DNA from 4 places in the Azospirillum argentinense genome. Region 2 is predicted to be linked to each of the others. Evidence: riboswitches for the same ligand, from Rfam matches in the RefSeq annotation. Region 2 holds a riboswitch; each other region holds the start of a gene.
What was found. Region 2 has a riboswitch for thiamine pyrophosphate ahead of ABAZ39_RS15320 (LuxE/PaaK family acyltransferase). Riboswitches for the same ligand answer to the same signal wherever they lie in the genome.
Positions count from the first base shown of each region.

Region 1: it holds a riboswitch for thiamine pyrophosphate, as region 2 does, so the genes downstream of both, thiC (phosphomethylpyrimidine synthase ThiC) here and ABAZ39_RS15320 (LuxE/PaaK family acyltransferase) in region 2, are expected to answer to the same signal.
Region 3: it holds a riboswitch for thiamine pyrophosphate, as region 2 does, so the genes downstream of both, thiO (glycine oxidase ThiO) here and ABAZ39_RS15320 (LuxE/PaaK family acyltransferase) in region 2, are expected to answer to the same signal.
Region 4: it holds a riboswitch for thiamine pyrophosphate, as region 2 does, so the genes downstream of both, ABAZ39_RS08700 (ABC transporter substrate-binding protein) here and ABAZ39_RS15320 (LuxE/PaaK family acyltransferase) in region 2, are expected to answer to the same signal.

Region 1 is NZ_CP007793.1:1,553,286-1,556,566, reverse strand. It holds gene oxlT (oxalate/formate MFS antiporter) at 1-696, shown strand, start outside; gene ABAZ39_RS07410 (hypothetical protein) at 769-957, opposite strand; TPP riboswitch at 1,162-1,274, shown strand; gene thiC (phosphomethylpyrimidine synthase ThiC) at 1,391-3,232, shown strand.
Region 2 is NZ_CP007794.1:241,010-244,290, reverse strand. It holds gene ABAZ39_RS15330 (acetylornithine deacetylase/succinyl-diaminopimelate desuccinylase family protein) at 1-847, shown strand, start outside; gene ABAZ39_RS15325 (class I SAM-dependent methyltransferase) at 893-1,468, shown strand; TPP riboswitch at 1,701-1,830, shown strand; gene ABAZ39_RS15320 (LuxE/PaaK family acyltransferase) at 1,907-2,998, shown strand; gene ABAZ39_RS15315 (acyl-CoA reductase) at 2,983-3,281, shown strand, end outside.
Region 3 is NZ_CP007797.1:262,175-265,455, forward strand. It holds gene ABAZ39_RS35235 (DUF4407 domain-containing protein) at 1-556, opposite strand, end outside; TPP riboswitch at 1,047-1,150, shown strand; gene thiO (glycine oxidase ThiO) at 1,142-2,311, shown strand; gene thiS (sulfur carrier protein ThiS) at 2,308-2,517, shown strand; gene ABAZ39_RS30500 (thiazole synthase) at 2,564-3,281, shown strand, end outside.
Region 4 is NZ_CP007793.1:1,818,345-1,821,625, reverse strand. It holds gene ABAZ39_RS08710 (DMT family transporter) at 1-442, shown strand, start outside; gene ABAZ39_RS32915 (STAS domain-containing protein) at 447-824, opposite strand; TPP riboswitch at 986-1,083, shown strand; gene ABAZ39_RS08700 (ABC transporter substrate-binding protein) at 1,153-2,295, shown strand; gene ABAZ39_RS08695 (branched-chain amino acid ABC transporter permease) at 2,303-3,187, shown strand; gene ABAZ39_RS08690 (branched-chain amino acid ABC transporter ATP-binding protein/permease) at 3,252-3,281, shown strand, end outside.

The DNA of each region.
Region 1 (3,281 bases), on a different replicon from region 2:
CTGCAGTCCCGCCGCGACTACACGCTGAAGGAAGCGCTGCAGACGCCGGTCTTCTGGGTCATGATGGTCATGTTCATCTGCACCGTCTCGGGCGGTCTGATGGCGGTGGCCCAGCTCGGCGTGATCGCCCACGATCTGGGCGTGAAGGAAGCCCCGATCAGCCTGTTCGGCATCACCATGGCGGCTCTGCCCTTCGCGCTGATGCTCGACCGCGTGATGAACGGCATCTCCCGTCCGCTGTTCGGCTTCGTCTCCGACCACATCGGCCGTGAAGCGACGATGTTCATCGCCTTCACCTTCGAGGGTCTCGGCATCCTGATGCTCAGCCGCTTCGGCCACGACCCGATCATGTTCCTGATCCTGTCGGGTCTGGTGTTCCTGGCCTGGGGCGAAGTGTACAGCCTGTTCAGCGCCACCTCGGCGGACACCTTCGGCACCAAGCATGCGGCGAAGATCTACGGCGTGCTGTACTGCGCCAAGGGCGTCGCGGCCCTGCTGGTCCCGCTGGGCAACCTGCTGATGGAAGCCACCGGCACCTGGGCGACCGTGCTCTACATCTGCGCCACCATGGACCTCATCGCGGCCTTCTGCGCCATCGCGATCCTGCGGCCCATGCTGCGCAAGCACCATGCCCGCAACGCCGAACTCGCCGCCCAGCAGGGTGCGGGTGGGCTGGCGGTGCAGCCCGGCCACTGATCGGCCCGCGAAGCTTCAGGTTTCTTGTCTCGAATGACGGCCGCCGCGCGCACCCCGCGCGGCGGCCTTCTTTCATTCCAGGAAGAAGGGACGGTTGTGGCCCTCGCCGGACTGGTTGAAGCGGTCCGACGACCAGAGGCCGTCCGGCTGCTCGTCCTGCGGATCGGAAGTCCACTCGTCGTCCTCCCGCATCAGCAAAGTCAGGCCGTGGCCCATCAGGCCGGCCAGGGCGACAAAGGCGATCATCTGGGATTCGAGCATGGGACAGGCTCCGGGCATTCGGGAGGGGGCGTTGCTTCTTGTTGTTGTGATGCAGCATAGAGGGCCGGCTCAGGCTACGCAATAGGATTTTGTATACCAGATAATGGATACCAGAATCGCGCCAATTGCATTGATCGGGTGGGATTCGCCGTGAATCGCGCCTTGAATAGCGTTGACGTGGGTGGGGCGGATGGTTCAGCATGGCGACGTTCCAAGGGGAGCCCCATAGCACGGGGCTGAGATGATGCCGTAAGGCGCCGAACCCTTTGAACCTGATCCGGGTCGTACCGGCGTAGGGACAGGAACAAACGGGCCATGGTCACGCGCATCCCCATTGCGCACCCCTCCATGGGGACCGCTCCGGTCGTCCGTTCTGCCGCTCCGTCACACCCGGGTCTCCAACGATCCTATGTGCGATGGAGATCCACAGCAGATGCCCGACACTCTTCCCCCCGCTTCCCAGAAGGCCGCGCCGTCCGACCATTTCTCGGTGACGACCGGCCCGCTGCCGTCGTCCAGCAAGGTCCATGTGGCCGGGGAGCGCTTCCCCGACCTGCGCGTGGCGATGCGCGACATCCATGTCGGCGGCGGCGAGCCGCCGGTGCGCGTCTACGACACCTCCGGCCCCTACAGCGACCCCGCCGTGCAGACCGACATCCGCCGCGGCTTGGCCGAACTGCGCCGCTCCTGGATCGAGGCCCGCGGCGACGTCGAGGCCTATGAGGGCCGCGAGGTCCGTCCGGAGGACGACGGGCTGCGCGTCGGCGAGACGCGCGCCGTGCCCGTCTTCGACCGCGCCGGGCGCCGTCCGCTGCGCGGCAAGCCGGGCCGGGCGGTCACGCAGATGGCCTACGCCCGCGCCGGCATCGTCACGCCGGAGATGGAGTACATCGCCGTCCGCGAAAATCTGGGCCGCCAGCGGCTGGCCGAGGCGGCGGCGCGGGATGGTGACGACTTCGGCGCCTCCATCCCCGACCATGTGACCCCGGAGTTCGTCCGCGACGAGGTGGCGCGCGGGCGGGCGATCATCCCGTCCAACATCAACCACCCCGAATCGGAGCCGATGATCATCGGCCGCAACTTCCTCACCAAGATCAACGCGAACATCGGCAACTCCGCCGTCGCGTCCTCGGTGGGGGAGGAGGTCGACAAGATGGTCTGGTCGATCCGCTGGGGCGCCGACACCGTGATGGACCTGTCCACCGGCCGCAACATCCACACCACCCGCGAATGGATCCTGCGCAACAGCCCGGTCCCCATCGGCACCGTGCCGATCTACCAGGCGCTGGAGAAGGTCGGCGGCAAGGCCGAGGACCTGACCTGGGAGATCTTCCGCGACACGCTGATCGAGCAGGCGGAGCAGGGGGTGGACTATTTCACCATCCACGCCGGCATCCGTCTGGCGCACATCCCGCTGACCGCCAAGCGCACCACGGGCATCGTGTCGCGCGGCGGCTCGATCATGGCGAAATGGTGCCTGTCCCACCACCGCGAGAGCTTCCTCTACGAGCGGTTCGAGGAGATCTGCGAGATCATGAAGGCGTACGACGTCGCCTTCTCGCTGGGTGACGGTTTGCGCCCCGGCTCCATCGCCGACGCCAACGACGCCGCCCAGTTCGCCGAGCTGGAGACGCTGGGCGAACTGACCAAGATCGCCTGGAAGCACGACGTGCAGGTGATGATCGAGGGGCCGGGCCATGTGCCCATGCACAAGATCAAGGCCAACGTCGACAAGCAGCTGGCGCTCTGCGGCGAGGCGCCCTTCTACACGCTCGGGCCGCTGACCACCGACATCGCGCCGGGCTACGATCACATCACCAGCGCCATCGGCGCCGCCATGATCGGCTGGTTCGGCACGGCGATGCTCTGCTACGTCACGCCGAAGGAGCATCTGGGGCTGCCGGACCGCGACGACGTCAAGGTGGGCGTGGTCACCTACAAGATCGCCGCCCACGCCGCCGACCTCGCCAAGGGCCATCCCGGCGCCCAGGAACGCGACGACGCCCTGTCGCGCGCCCGCTTCGAGTTCCGCTGGCGCGACCAGTTCCATCTGTCGCTGGACCCCGAGACGGCAGAGCGCTTCCACGACCAGACCCTTCCGGCGGAGGGGGCGAAGGTCGCGCATTTCTGTTCGATGTGCGGGCCGAAGTTCTGCTCGATGAAGATTACGCAGGAGGTGCGGGACTACGCCAACTCCGGCATGGCCGAGATGTCGGAGAGCTTCCGCGCCAAGGGCGGGGAGATTTATTTGGAGGAGGGGCAGGCGGCGGACTGACCCACGAATCGAAAAGGGGACGCCCTCGCGGGCGCCCCCTCGCTTCGGC
Region 2 (3,281 bases):
CATCCCCTTCCCCGGTGCCCTGGAAATCTCCGGCACGGTGGACGAGGAGTCCGGCGGCTACGGCGGGGTCGGGCACTTGGCGAAGCTCGGCTACTTTTCCCGCCCGCGGGTCGACCACGTCATCATCCCCGAGCCGCTGAACGTCGACCGCGTGTGCATCGGCCACCGCGGCGTCTGGTGGGCGGAGATCGAGACGAAGGGTCGCGTCGCCCACGGCTCCATGCCCTTCCTCGGCAACTGCGCGGTGCGCCACATGGGCGCCGTGCTGCACCGGATCGAGACGGAGCTGATCCCCCGGCTGGCCGCCAAGCGCACCGCCATGCCGGTGGTCCCGGAGGGGGCGCGGCAGTCCACCCTGAACATCAACGCCATCCACGGCGGCCAGCCGGAGGATCATGGCGGCCTGCCCAGCCCGATGGTGCCCGACCGCTGCCGCATGGTCATCGACCGCCGCTATTTGATCGAGGAGGACCCGGAGGAGGTGCGGGCGGAGATCGTCGGCATTCTGGAGGGTCTGCGCCGCGAGCGCCCCGGCTTCGACTACGAGCTGCGCGAGGTGCTGGCCTTCCTGCCCACCCTGACCGACGCCGACGCGCCGGTGGTGCGGGCGGTGGGGGCGGCCATCGAGACGGTGCTGGGCCGTCCGGCGGCGCAGGTGGTGTCCCCCGGCACCTATGATCAGAAGCACATCGCGCGGGTCGGGCATCTGAAGGACTGCATCGCCTACGGCCCCGGCATCCTCGACCTCGCCCACCAGCCGGACGAGTATGTGGACATCGACGACATGGTCCATTCCGCGCAGGTGATGGCGATGGCCGCCCTGTCGCTGTTGCGGCGGGAGGTGTAGGGTCGCGTTCGTGGCAACAACAACGGCTGGCGGGAAGCGCGCGCGATGTCGGACCTCAAGCTCAACCTTGGCTGCGGCGACACGCGGCTTGCCGGTTACGTGAACGTGGACAAGTACGGCACCTTTGGGCCGGACATCGTGGCCGACCTGGAGGTCGTGCCCTGGCCGTTCGAGGAGAGCAGCGTCGCCGACGTCCAGCTCATCCACGCGCTGGAGCATATGGGCCAGACGACCGAGGGCTTCCTGAACATCATGAAGGAGCTGTACCGCGTCTGCCGCCACGGCGCGCGGATCACCATCAAGGTGCCGCACCCGCGCAGCGAGGGCTATCTCGGCGACCCGACCCACGTCCGCCCGATCACGCCCAACGTGCTGAGCCTGTTCTCGATGGAGGAGAACCGGAAATTCATCGAGCGCGGCTGGCCTAACACCCGGCTGGCCATGCATCTGAACGTCGATTTCCGTACGCTGTCGATCACCTACGCCCCGACTCCGCGCTGGCACCACAAGCTGGCGTCCGGAGAAGTCACGAACCAGGAGGTGATGGAGGCGATGGAGAGCCAGAACAACGTCATCGACGAGATCGCCATGGTCTTGGAGGTGGTGAAGGCCGCCGCCTGAACCCGACCTCCCTGAACCAGGGCAATCGCATTTGACTTTCATAGCCCTCTCCCCCTGGGGAGAGGGTGGCCCGAGGGGCCGGTGAGGGGGTTGCGCGTGGCGGTACGTCCGGCACAAGCGCAACCCCCTCACCCTAACCCTCTCCCCGGAGGGGAGAGGGGATTTCAAATGCGATCACCCTACCCTCGAACCCGACCTCCTTGACGGGCGGGGGCCGGTCCCTTAGCTTGCAAAGTGTTCCCTGGGGGGCCTCGCTAGGAGGCTGAGACTCCGCCGGTCCGGCGCTTTCATCCGGACAACGCGGTGACCCATCGAACCTGATCCGGGTCATACCGGCGTAGGGACGGGACTGAAGGGCGGCACGGCGTACCCCCATTCCATCCAGACACCGCTTGTCCCGGCAACAGTTTGTTGGCGCTGCAAAAGGTGTGTCCGGACGTGACCGAAGCCCGACTTGTCGAAGAGCTGCTGGCCTTCATCGCCGCCGGAGAGGCGGACGAAGAGGCGTTCAACCGCATGGCGCTGGCCGTCTTCGCCCACCAGTTCGAGACCAACGCCCCCTACCGCCGCTTCGCCACCCAGCGGGCGCGCACCCTGCGCACGGTGAAGAGCTGGCGCGACGTGCCCGCCGTGCCGATCAGCGCCTTCAAGGACCTGACGCTGAGCGGACGCCCGCCGGAGGAGTGCCCGCACGTCTTCATGACCAGCGGCACCACCAAGGGCGTGCGCGGCAAGAGCCACCATCCGACGCTGGCGGTCTACGACCGCTCGATGACCGTCAATTTCCGCCGCCGCTTCATGGGTGACTTTGAACGGCTGCGCATGGGCATCCTGTTCCCGACCGAGCAGGCGATGCCCAACTCCTCGCTCGCCCATTATCTGGCGCTGGCGAAAAGCGAATTCGGGACGGCGGAGAGCCGCTATTTCGTCTCCGACGCCGGGCTGGACGTGGACGGGGCCATCGACGCGCTGTCCCGCGCCGAGGCGACCGGTGAACCCTACGCCCTGCTGGGGGCGAGCTTCAGCGTCGTGCATCTGATGGACGCGCTGGCCGAGCGGGGGCGGAGCTTCGCCCTGCCGGCGGGCAGCCGCATCCTCGACACCGGCGGCTTCAAGGGCCAGTCGCGCGAGATGGCGGCGGAGGAGTTCTATGGCCGTCTGTCCGCCACCTTCGGCGTGCCGCGCCGGCTGTGCATCAACATGTACGGCATGACCGAGCTGAGCACCCAGTTTTACGACGACGGCAACGAGGCCTGCCCGTCGGTGAAGTCCGGCCCGCACTGGATCCGCAGCCGGGTCATCAACCCGCTGACCGGGCAGGAGGTGCCGCACGGCAGCGTCGGCGTTCTGGTCCATCACGATCTGGCCCATTTCAACTGCGCCTCGGCCATCCTGACCGAGGATGCGGGGGTGGAGGTGGACGGCGGCTTCCAGCTTCTCGGCCGGGCGGACGGGGCGGATGCCAAGGGCTGCTCCATGGCGGTCGAGGACTTCCTCAAAGCGGCGCGGGCCCAATGGCCGTTGGCTTGATGGAGCGCGCCGGGCATCTGCCGGGGTTGTCCGCCGACGCGGTGGACTGGCGGACGCTGACCTTCCGGCGCGGCGCCGAGACGCTCGACGTGGCGGTGCCGGTGCTGAGCGAGGCACAGGTCGCTGAATTGGCAACGCGGGTGCGGACGAACGCGCGGACCTATTTGAGAAGCCGCACCGTCGCGGAGATCGCCGCCGCCATCGACCGCGCCGTCGCCCGGCTGCTCGACCGCGACGACCCGTGGCGGCAAAGGGCGGAACGGCTGCTGCCTCTGGTCACCGG
Region 3 (3,281 bases), on a different replicon from region 2:
TGGATGTATACAACAGAGTGCCGAAACTCACCGCCAATAGGGTTGTGAGTGCGCTTGCTCCCGACGATGCGCAAAGCTCCCGGACGAACGACGCCGAACCAAAGGCCGCCATGGCTGTCGTGGTGGCGATAGCAATGGCCAGGGCTACGCGCGCAGCCCAGTGCTTCAGTCTTAGTCCCTGCATCAACTCCCGATCGGTACCGAAGAAGCTCCATAGTTTCGTGGCGGGGCTGCTGGAAATGCGTGCACGTGATAACCCCATATTGTCAAAAGGATCGAAAATCTTGTTGGGAAATATTTCTTTTGAGCGCTTCCACATCTTTTTGATTTGGAGCGTGTCATGGGCAATTCCCACGGACTCCTTTAGAAAAAAACGAAATATTCTGCGAAACAACCAAAGAAAAGATAGACTAATAAAAATCCACGCGAATACAAAAATTACTCCGCTGAAGGCGCTGTCCGATATCGAGGCTGTCTGAATAATTTCTGAAATTGCTTTATTGATGGCGGTCACTATATTGGATGTTGTATCTTTTAATATTTCCTGTACTGACATAATTTCCTCTTTTCTATTCGTTTAGTAGTAGGTAAGATTCAAATCTCGGTTGATTAATGATCAGGTCCGAGAAAATCCTCGGAAGGAATCGGGTCTTGTTTCTCAAGAAGCATGGCTGATGTAGCTTCTCCATCCGGCGGGTATATTGTATATGCCAGAAGGTAAATTGGAAAGCTCTCTAATTGGCTTTGCAGAAAAGCATATCATTGTATGCTTTGGTGCGCGAATGTTCATGTGATTGCATGGGCAGTGTTTTGTACAGAAAATGATAATCCCGCCAAGAATCAATTGAACAAGAAAAATAAGTTTTTCTCGTATTGTACTTCATAAAAGCTGGACTGTGAGGTTGCTGTGAAAAGATTTATTTCTATCATATAGGATGGAAGCCGCCGACGCGGCGGCTTTGTCCCGGCCATCTATGAGAAGGAAAATCTGCGGGTTGAGCCAACGAAAAGGGGCTTGCCAAAGGCGGTTCTCTTCCGGATGATCCGCGCATTGGCTGGGGTGCCGTGCGGGATGCGCTCGCGCGGCTGAGATCACACCCATCGAACCTGTCTGGATAATGCCAGCGAAGGGAGCCGCCGCATGGTATCCGCGCCTTCATTTCATTCCGATTCCGCAAAGCCCACCGTCGCCGTGGTCGGCGCCGGTGTGATCGGCCTGTCCATCGCCTGGAGACTGGCCGCCGCCGGCTGCCGGGTGGAGGTCTTCGACCGTGGCGCCGCCGGCCGGGGCGCCAGCCACGCCGCGGGCGGCATGCTCGCCGCCTGCGTGGAGACCGAACCCGGCGAAGAGAGCCTTCTGCCGCTGACCCGCGCCTCGCAGAACCTGTGGCCCGCCTTCGCGGCGGAGCTGGAGGCCGCCTCCGGCATGGCGGTGGACCTGCGCGACGAAGGCACCATGGTCATCGCGCTGAACGCCGACGACGCCGCCAAGGTGCGCTTCCTGCACGATTTCCAGACCAAGCTCGGCCTGCCGGTCGAGTGGTTGAGCGGGGCGGAGGTGCGGCGGCGCGAGCCCTACCTCCAGCCGGGCGTGGCCGGCGCGCTCTTCTGCGCCGGCGACCATCAGGTGGACAACCGCAAGGTCGCCGCCGCCCTGCACGCCGCTGCTTTGCGGGCTGGTGCCGTGGTGCACGAGTATGCAGAGATCGGCCGCATCGAGGTCCGTGGTGGTCGCGCCGTTGGCGTCCAGGTTGGTGACCGGCTGGTCGAGGCCGACCATGTGGTCCTGGCCGCCGGGGCGTGGTCGGGCTGGATAGACGGGCTGTCCCCGGCGGTGCGTCCGCCCGTGCGTCCGGTGAAGGGGCAGATGCTCTGCCTGCGCATGGACGCCCGCCTGCCGCTGCTGCGCCATGTGGTGTGGACCCCCGGCACCTACCTGATCCCGCGGCTGGACGGGCGGCTGTTGGTCGGCGCCACGACGGAGGAGCGCGGATTCGACGACCGGCTGACCGCGGGGGGCCAGTTCGCCCTGCTGGAAGGGGCGTGGCGTGCCCTACCGGGTATCGCCGAACTGCCCATCGAAGAGGCGTGGGCCGGTTTCCGCCCCGGCACCCGCGACGACGCCCCGATCCTCGGCCTCTCGGAGGTGGAGGGGCTGGTCTACGCCACCGGGCACCACCGCAACGGCATCCTGCTGACCCCGGTCACCGCGGATTCGATCGCGCGGCTGATCCTGACCGGGGAGGCCGATCCGGTGATCCGCCCCTTCGCGCTCGACCGCTTCGCCCAGCCCAGAGGAGCCGCGGCATGAGCGCGCGCATCCGCGTCAACGGGCGGGAGGAGGATCTCGCCGCCCCCACCGTCGCCGCCCTGCTGGCCGGGCGGGGAATCGCCGCGGGCACCCGCGGGGTCGCGGTCGCCCTCAACGGCGCCGTCCTGCCGTCCCGCCGCTGGGACGAGACGCCGCTGTCCGCGGGCGACGCCCTGGAGATCATCCGCCCCGTGCAGGGCGGCTGAAATTCTCACCCGCCGGAGCGCGGGTCCGACATTCAAGGAAACACCCATGAACGACACGCTCACCATAGCGGGCCGTGAGTTCCGCTCGCGCCTGTTTCTCGGCACCGCCGGCTATCCGAACCAGCAGGTCATGCTTGACGCGCTGGCGGCCAGCGGCAGCGAACTGGTCACTCTGGCCATCCGCCGCATCAGCCTGGACGGCTATTCGGAAAGCCTCGTCGACGTCATCGGGGACCGCGCCGGACTGCTGCCCAACACCGCCGGCTGCCTGACCGCCAAGGAGGCGGTGCTGACTGCGCAGCTCGCCCGCGAGGCGCTGGATGTGGACTGGATCAAGCTGGAGGTCATCGGCGACCGCGAGCTGCTCTACCCCGACGTCGAGGAGCTGCTGCGCGCGACGGAGGAGCTGGTGGCCGATGGCTTCACCGTTCTGCCCTACTGCAACGACGATCCGGTGACCTGCCGCAAGCTCGCCGATCTGGGTGCGGCGGCGGTGATGCCGCTGGGCGCCTTCATCGGCTCGGGGTTGGGCATCCGCAACCCGCACGCCATCGAGACGATCTGCGCGCGCAGCCCGGTGCCGGTGGTCCTGGACGCCGGAATCGGCACGGCGTCGGACGCCGCCCTGGCGATGGAGCTGGGCTGCGCCGCCGTCCTGCTGAACACCGCCGTGTCGAAGGCACGCGATCCGGTGCGCATGGCGGCGGCGATGCGCGACGCGGTGGCGGCGGGGCGGGCGGCCCGTCTGGCCGGGCGCATGCCGA
Region 4 (3,281 bases), on a different replicon from region 2:
GGAGGCCGACGCGCCGCTCCTGCCGATTCTCGTCGGCGTGGCCGCAGCCTTCTTCTACGCGCTGGCGATGATCGCGGTGCGCGGCCTGTCGCGGACGGAGAGCAACACGGCCATCGTCGTCTATCTGCTGCTGACCACCACGGTGGTGAGCGGCGTGGCGGCGATCCCCGACTGGGTGCAGCCGGGCGGCTTCGACCTGGGGCTGATGCTTCTGGTCGGCACGCTGGGCGGCGCGGCGCAGGTGCTGATGACCCAGGCCTTCCGCCTGGGCCGCGCCGCGGTGGTGGCGCCCTTCGAATACACGGGGATGATCTGGGCGACCCTGCTCGGCTTCCTGGTCTTCGGCGACGTGCCGACCCCCACGGTGCTGGCCGGTGCCGGGATCATCATCGCCAGCGGGCTCTACATCCTCTATCGGGAAACGCTGCGCCGCGGCGACTGACGGGTCAGGCGGCGGCGGGAAGCGCCAGCCCGCCGTCAATGATGCGCGGGGAGTCCGTCAGGGCGACGATCCGGCTGCGTTCCAGCACGCGCCGGATCCGCGGCGGGTGATTTTCGAAGGCGATGGCGCCGCCGTGGTCGAGCACCGCATTGCGGAGCGCCAGCAAAATGCCGATGCCGCAGGAATCGAGGAACTCCACCCGCCCCAGATCGACGCACAGGGTCACTGCCCGCGCCTCCGCGACGCGGCGGAGCAGCGGCGTCAGGCCGGGCAGGGCGGCGTGGTCGACCCGCCCCGACAGGACGGCGCGCAGTCCGTATCCGCCCTGCGCCGTGGCGAAGGGGTGCAGGCTGACGGTGCTGTGCGACGGGGTAGGCCGCATGCTTCGTGACGACTTTCCGGTTGGGGCGACGGTCCGGCGCGGGCCGGGGGCGGCGGAAGGAACCACGGGAAGCGCGACTCTCCGGTGTCTGTTGCGTTGCGAAATTGTGAAAAGGCGCCGGGCCGCCGCTTGACAGCCGCGCGCCGGGCTCACACTGTGCACACGAACGGCTGGGGTGCCTGCCGAAAGGCGGGCTGAGACCACACCCATCGAACCTGATCTGGGTCATGCCAGCGAAGGGAGCCAAGCGTTCGAGGCTGTGCCGCCGCTACACCCCTGGCCTCCTCGTCCTCGCGCGGTTCTTCGCCGGGCAGGAGGAGACACATCCATGCGGCGCTTCCTTTCCATCCTCTCGGCAACGGTCTTTTCTGCGTCCCTCCTGTCCGGTGCGGCGCGGGCGGGCGAGGCCTCGGTCCCCGTGCTGGTGCCGTTGACCGGCTTCCTGTCGCTGGAGGGGACGAGCCAGCGCAACGGCGCCGTCCTGGCGCTGAAGGACGCGCCCGCGGGTGTCGCGGTGCGGTCGGAGGTGATCGACACCGGCACCTCGCCGGAGGCCGCGGTCACGGCGCTGGAGCGCGCGGCAGGCGGCAAGGTCACGGCGGTGGCGGCCAGCATGCTGGGCACGCAGATGCTGGCGATGCTGCCGCTGGCCCAGGATTACGGCATTCCGCTGGTCACGGTCTCCGGCACGGCGAGCATCACCGAGCAGGGCAACCCCTGGGTTTTCCGCTTCTTCCCCGGCGACGCGGTGACCAAGGAGGCCCATGCCCGCTACGTGACGGAGGAATTGGGCAAGAAGCGCCCGGCGGTCATCTACCAGACCACCGCCTACGGGCAGAGCGGCAAGGCCCATCTGGAGCAGGCCTTCAAAAAGTTGGGCGTCGAGCCGGTGTTCGAGGAGGGGGTGGACCCCGCCGCCAAGGATCTGCTGCCAGTCCTGACCAAGGCGCTGGCGGCCAAGCCCGACGTGTTGGTGCTGCATCTGCATTCCGGCCCGACCGCCCTGTTCATCCGGCAGGCGGCGGCCAACGGGGTGGCGGTGCCGATCGTCGCCGGCTCCGCCATGCACCAACCGAGCACCGCGGCGCTTCTGGAGCCAGCCGAGCTGAAGGGCGTCTGCGCCGAGACGGCGGCCTCGCCGATCTCCGGCGGCAACCCGGAGGTGGAGGCCTTCACCGCCGCCTACCGCGCCGCCTTCAACGCGGAGCCGGACGCCTTCGCGCTCGGCCAGTATGACGGCATCCGCATGGTGCTGGCGGCGGTGCAGGGCGGCGCGGAGAACGCGGAGGCGGTGCGCAAGGCTCTGTCCGGCGGGACCCACCAGGGCCTCGCCATGACCTACCGGTCGGACGGTAAGGGCAACATGGCGCATTCCGCGGTGATCGTTTGCTACGACGGCGCCTCACGGGTGCCGGCGATCGCCAAGCGCTACGACAACCTGACCGGTGTGGTGACCGGCGCGGTGAAGTGAGCGGGCCTTGATCACCCTGCAGCTTCTCGTCAACGGCCTCGCCCTGGGCGCGGCCTACGCGCTGGTCGCGCTGGGCTTCGTGCTGGTGCTGAACGCCACCGCGGCGGTGAATTTCGCGCAGGGCGATCTCGTGATGGCCGGCGGGCTGCTCGGCGTGGCGCTGGCGCCGCATCTGCCGGGGTATCTGCCGCTGCCCGGGCTGCTCCTGCTGCCGGTGGTGCTGGTGCTGATGGCCGGGCTGGGGCTGCTGCTGGCGGCTGCGGCCTATCTGCCGCTGCGGCGCCGCCCACCGGTGGCGGTCTTCATCAGCACCATCGCGGCGGGCATCATCCTGCAGAACGGCGCCTCCGTCCTGTTCGGGCCGGAACCGCGGGCGGCACCGCCGCTGCTGAGCGGGGGAACGCTCGACCTCGGTGGGCTGGTGGTGGCGGAGCAGTCGCTGGCCATCATCGCCGTTGCCGCTCTGCTCATCGCCGGGCAGCAATGGCTGTTCGGGCGGACCCAGCTCGGCCGGCGCCTGCGCGCCACGGCCCAGGACCCGGAGATGGCGCGGGCCTGCGGCGTGCCGGTGACGGCGATGATCCTGATCACCTTCGCGCTCGGCACCGCCTTCGCCGGGGCGGCGGGGCTGCTGCTCGCCAACCGCTACTTCGTCACGCCGACGGCGGGTGGTGACCTGATCCTTAAGGCCTACATCGCCGTGACCATCGGCGGCTGGGGTTCCGTCCCCGGAGCGGTGGCCGGCGCGCTGCTGATCGCGCTGTTCGAGGTGGGAGTGTCGTCGGTGCTGTCCTATCCGGTGGCGCTGGGGCTGCTCTACGCCACGCTGCTGATCATCCTGGTCGCCCGCCCGCAGGGGCTGTTCGGGGAGGCGGCGCGGCGCCGTGCGTAAGGGCGTGTGCAAGTTGTGGGCGCTGGCCCCCACCCTGACCCTCCCCCGCTGGGCGGGGGAGGGAATGATGCTTGCGGTGCTGCTGGCGTACGCG